One region of the Sporosarcina koreensis genome, then DNA from elsewhere that is predicted to be linked to it. Evidence: riboswitches for the same ligand, from Rfam matches in the RefSeq annotation. Region 1 holds a riboswitch; the other holds the start of a gene.

Region 1 (2,459 bases):
CGCGACATGGTTCCGTTCGACGACGTTCGGTGATGATAAAGACCGCGTCCTTATTAAGAATGATGGCACATACACGTATTTGACGCCGGACATCGCGTATCATGAGGACAAATTGCGCCGCGGCTTCGACAAGCTCATCAACATTTGGGGAGCCGACCACCACGGCTATATTCCGCGGATGAAAGCGGCGATCGAGGCGCTCGGCTACGATCGTGACACGCTCGAAGTGGAAGTTGCGCAAATGGTGCAGTTGTATAAAGACGGCGAGAAGTTCAAGATGAGCAAGCGTACCGGAAAAGCGGTCACGCTGCGCGAACTCGTTGAAGAGGTCGGCTTGGACGCTGTACGTTATTTCTTCGCGATGCGCTCTGCCGATTCGCAAATGGACTTCGATCTCGATTTGGCGATCTCGCAGTCGAATGAAAACCCGGTGTACTACGCGCAATACGCGCATGCCCGCATTTCATCGATCCTTCGCCAAGCGGAAGAAACGAATCTAGCGGCGTCAACGGATCATGTCGATTTATTGCAGGCAGAAAAAGAATTGTCATTGCTGAAGAAAATTGGCGACTTCCCGCGCGCCGTCAGCGATGCGGCAAGACTTCGCTCGCCGCACCGGATCACAAACTACATCCAGGAGCTGGCCGCGGAATTCCACAGCTTCTACAATTCTGAAAAAGTGCTCGACCCGGACAACAAAGACCTGTCCGAAGCACGTCTCGCATTGATCACAGCAACACGCGCGACAATAGCGAATGCATTGAAACTGATCGGCGTTGCTGCGCCTGAGAGAATGTAATTATGAATCGCCCCTTCGCTTAAGGGGCGGTTTTTTTGATATGGCGAGTGGGCGCAACGCAATAAACTGCGTGCGCAACAAAATCAATGAGCATCGCAACGAAATCAACAGGACTCGCAACGCAATCAAATGAGCGCAACAAAATCAAAGCGAGCTGAAAAACAATCAATGAAGTTCGCAACATAATCAATATGATCCGCCAAGCAACCAACGGCTCCCGCAACACAATCAACCTAATTCATAGCCCGCAGACTCTCGACATCTACCAAAACTGTAGTATAATAAATCCGAACATCAATTACATAACCAAACATGAAGGTGCCCCGCCGTCAACGCCGGGGTTAAAAGGGAAGCCGGTTCGATTCCGGCGCGGTCCCGCCACTGTAAGTGCTCGCAAGCCGCAACATGCCACTGGAAAAACTTCCGGGAAGGCGCGGTACGCGATGAGCACAAGCCAGGAGACCTGCCTTCGTGAGTCACCCGTACCCTACGAGGATAGGTTTGGTGGAAATCAGCGCATCCATATCAACATTCGCTGCTGTATTTTTACTGAACACATTCCTCCGTCCACAAAACGGGGGATTTTTATTTGGAACAAACAGGAGGAAATCGGAATGAAGAAGATGTGGCAACTTTGGCTAACAGCAATTCTAGCGGCGTTTCTGCTCGCGGCATGCGGCACGGACAACGCGGAGAAAGACAACAAAACTGGAACGGAAAATACACAGAAGGAAAATCAAACAGCGGAAGCGGCATTCCCGATCACGCTGACAGACGCGGTCGGCAATGACATCACGATCGAAAAAGCACCTGAAACAATCGTCTCCATGATTCCCAGCAACACGGAAATCCTGTTCGCGCTCGGCCTGAATGACGAAATTGTAGGCGTCAACGACTGGGATGACTATCCGGAAGAAGCGCTTGAAAAAGAGAAGATCGGCGGAATGGAGTTCAACGTCGAAAAGATCATCTCGATGACTCCGGATATCGTCTTCGCGCATGAATCCATGCTCGGTACGGGCGATGCAGGGCTCGAGCAGCTCCGCGACGCGGGCATTAACGTTTTTGTCGTGAAAAATGCGGCGGATTTCGATCAGACATATGAAACAATCCAAACAATCGGCAAAGCTACTGGCAAAACGGAAGAAGCAGCTACAATCGTTGAGGACATGAAAGCGAAAGTCGAAGAAGTCCTCGCGAAAACGGCAAAAGTTGAGAAAGAAAAACGTGTCTTCATTGAAACATCTGACGCGCCGGAAATTTATGCGCCAGGGAAAAACACGTTCATGCAGGAAATCCTCGACATGATCGGTGCGGAAAACGTCGTGACGGAAGATGGCTGGGCGCTGATCAGTCCGGAGGAGATCGTCAAGCAGAACCCTGACGTCATCCTCGTCATGTACAGCTACGTGCCGGACATCGTTGAAAGCGTGAAAAACCGCGATGGCTTCAGCGACATCATCGCCGTCAAAGAGGATGCAGTCATCCAAGTCGACGAAAACTTGACGAGCCGTACAGGCCCGCGTCTAGCACAAGGCCTGGAAGAAGTGGCGAAAGCCATCTATCCAGAGGCGTTCGGTGAATAAACCGGCACTCGCCTACATCGTGTCCGCCGCCACGCTTCTAGTGGCGGTCTGGCTCGGTGTGTCGATTGGAACGG
Region 2 (2,459 bases), 110 kb from region 1:
GCATGCAGCGGCGGCCGAGGATCAAGTGATTTTATTTACTGAGGAGAACCGTCATTTATTCAATGAATGGATCGGACATCGCGCCATCGGGGTCGTTTATAATCCGGAGTTTGAAGCTTATGGGAATTATGTGTCATCAAGAGTTGGCAGCCGATATGATGGATTTATTTTTGTGGATCAAACCAATGCGTTGAAGCCCTTCAACAAATAAGAGCCATGCATCGTTTGCACGGCTCTTACCTTCAAAGTATGGCATTTGCGATGATTTTATCAAGTTTGCGGATATCTACTTTTTTATTTAAATTGAGTTTGAGTTTTCCAGCCTTGGTCCATAGTTCGATTTCTGCGTTGAAATCGATGCGGCCCGCATTTTCAGTGGAATACATATTGATCGAATTGAACGGGATTGTGTAGATTTCCACCTTTTTACCTGTAAGACCTTGCTTGTCTGCGATGATGAATCGTTTATTCGTAACGACAGCAACGTCGCGAATTGTTTTATACGCAACCTCAGCCACTTCACCGTCAATGAGCAATTCCTTGATTTCCTCGGGGACTGGAACTTCCTCCATAAACGTCCAAGTCATCAGTGCAGTTAAATCAGCCATCGGAAACCCTCCTTCTTTTTAATAATTATCATCACATATGCGAGATAAGAAGTATAGGTGGAAATTGAATTATGGAAAAATATCTTTCTACCTATTTACGATTGAAACACAACATGTTAGGGTAATAGATGTACATAAGGCACAATATATAGTATTGAACGATGGAATGGTACCGTTATCGGTTTAAAAGGGAATCCGCAAATCGGAGCTGTCCCCGCAACTGTAAACGCAGACGACCGTCTCAAAAACCACTGCAGCATGATGCCGCGGGAAGGGGAGATGGAAGGAGGAAGCGTTAGCCAGTAGACCTGCCGTCCATCGTCAAGCGACACTTTCTTCGGGGGTTGAGAGGTGGAAGCGAGCGGGTTTTTGCTTTCATTTTTCAGGCGATCCCGATCTGTTTCCTAATCAAAATCCATGAGCGATGACTCTACCGAAAAAGGTGGAATCATCGCTTTTTTCATTGCGAAGCTAACCTAAAGGAGATGGATTGAATGACGATTATCACTGAAACGACAAGCATTATGGACAAGCTGCAAGCCGAATTCGGAGCGGACAAGCTGGAGCTACTTTTGAAGGCGAGTGAACGGTGGAAGGAGCGGCATCCTGAAGGGACTGACTCTGACTGGTCGAAAGCGATGATTCTGGAGGCGCTTAGCAATATTGATGAGGCATCTGCCTACTGGACATTTGTTGCTGCGCGGATTTACCTGCAGGAAATTTATTCCTGCCAGGAAAACATAAGGGGCGCAAAAGCATATACGGATTTTGCCGACAACGTAGAGCGACTCGTTAAGAAAGGCTTGTATACATCTGTTTTGATTGAAAAATATTCGCATGAGGAATTGGAAAAGCTGGGAACAATCCTTGAGCCGGAGCGGGACAAGCTTTTCACTTACATAGGATTGAAAACGCTCGTAGACCGTTACGTTGCGGTTGATTTCAATAAACAGCCGGTCGAGCTCCCACAGGAACGTTGGCTCATCATTGCGATGACGCTTATGCAAAATGAAACCGAGAACCGTCTCGACAAGGTGGCAGAGGCGTATTGGGCGATGAGCAACCTGTACATGACTGTCGCGACGCCGACGCTCGCGAACGCAGGAAAGCCGCATGGACAGCTGTCGAGCTGCTTCATCGATACGGTCAATGATTCGCTTCAAGGCATTTATGACAGTAATACCGACATTGCGAATCTATCGAAATACGGCGGCGGTATCGGTGTTTACATGGGCAAGGTCCGTTCCCGCGGGTCTTCCATCCGCGGTTTCAAAGGCGCTTCAAGCGGCGTTCTTCCGTGGGTTAAGCAGCTGAACAACACAGCCGTCAGCGTTGATCAGCTCGGCCAACGCCAAGGGGCGATCGCGGTTTACCTTGACGTATGGCATAAAGATATTTTTACATTTCTCGACCTAAAACTGAACAATGGCGACGATCGTTTGCGTGCACATGATATTTTCACGGGCGTCTGCTTGCCGGATATTTTCATGGAGCAAGTCGAAGCCCGCGGTGACTGGCATTTATTCGATCCGCATGAAGTGCGAACGGTGATGGGGTATTCGCTTGAGGATCATTATGATGAAACGAAGGGGTCCGGTTCGTTCCGTGAGAAGTACGAGGAATGCGTCAACAATCCTGAATTGACGAAGGAAACCGTGCCGGCGATTGAAATTATGAAGCGCATAATGCGCAGCCAGCTTGAAACGGGGACGCCGTTCATGTTTTATCGCGACGAAGTGAACCGGGCGAATTCGAATAAGCATCGGGGCATGGTGTATTCGAGTAATCTTTGTACAGAAATAGCGCAAAATCAGAGCCCGACCGAATTCGAATCCGTCACGCTTGAAGATG

What was found. Region 1 has a riboswitch for cobalamin ahead of ACFPTP_RS16940 (ABC transporter substrate-binding protein). Riboswitches for the same ligand answer to the same signal wherever they lie in the genome.
Region 2: another riboswitch for cobalamin. It lies ahead of ACFPTP_RS17490 (ribonucleoside-diphosphate reductase subunit alpha); the one in region 1 lies ahead of ACFPTP_RS16940 (ABC transporter substrate-binding protein).

The regions. Positions count from the first base shown of each region.
Region 1 covers NZ_JBHSNP010000029.1:238,631-241,089, reverse strand. Annotated here, with positions in the region: gene argS (arginine--tRNA ligase) at 1-799, shown strand, start outside; cobalamin riboswitch at 1,099-1,284, shown strand; gene ACFPTP_RS16940 (ABC transporter substrate-binding protein) at 1,414-2,385, shown strand; gene ACFPTP_RS16935 (FecCD family ABC transporter permease) at 2,378-2,459, shown strand, end outside.
Region 2 covers NZ_JBHSNP010000029.1:349,615-352,073, reverse strand. Annotated here, with positions in the region: gene ACFPTP_RS17500 (erythromycin esterase family protein) at 1-211, shown strand, start outside; gene ACFPTP_RS17495 (PH domain-containing protein) at 243-608, opposite strand; cobalamin riboswitch at 758-938, shown strand; gene ACFPTP_RS17490 (ribonucleoside-diphosphate reductase subunit alpha) at 1,103-2,459, shown strand, end outside.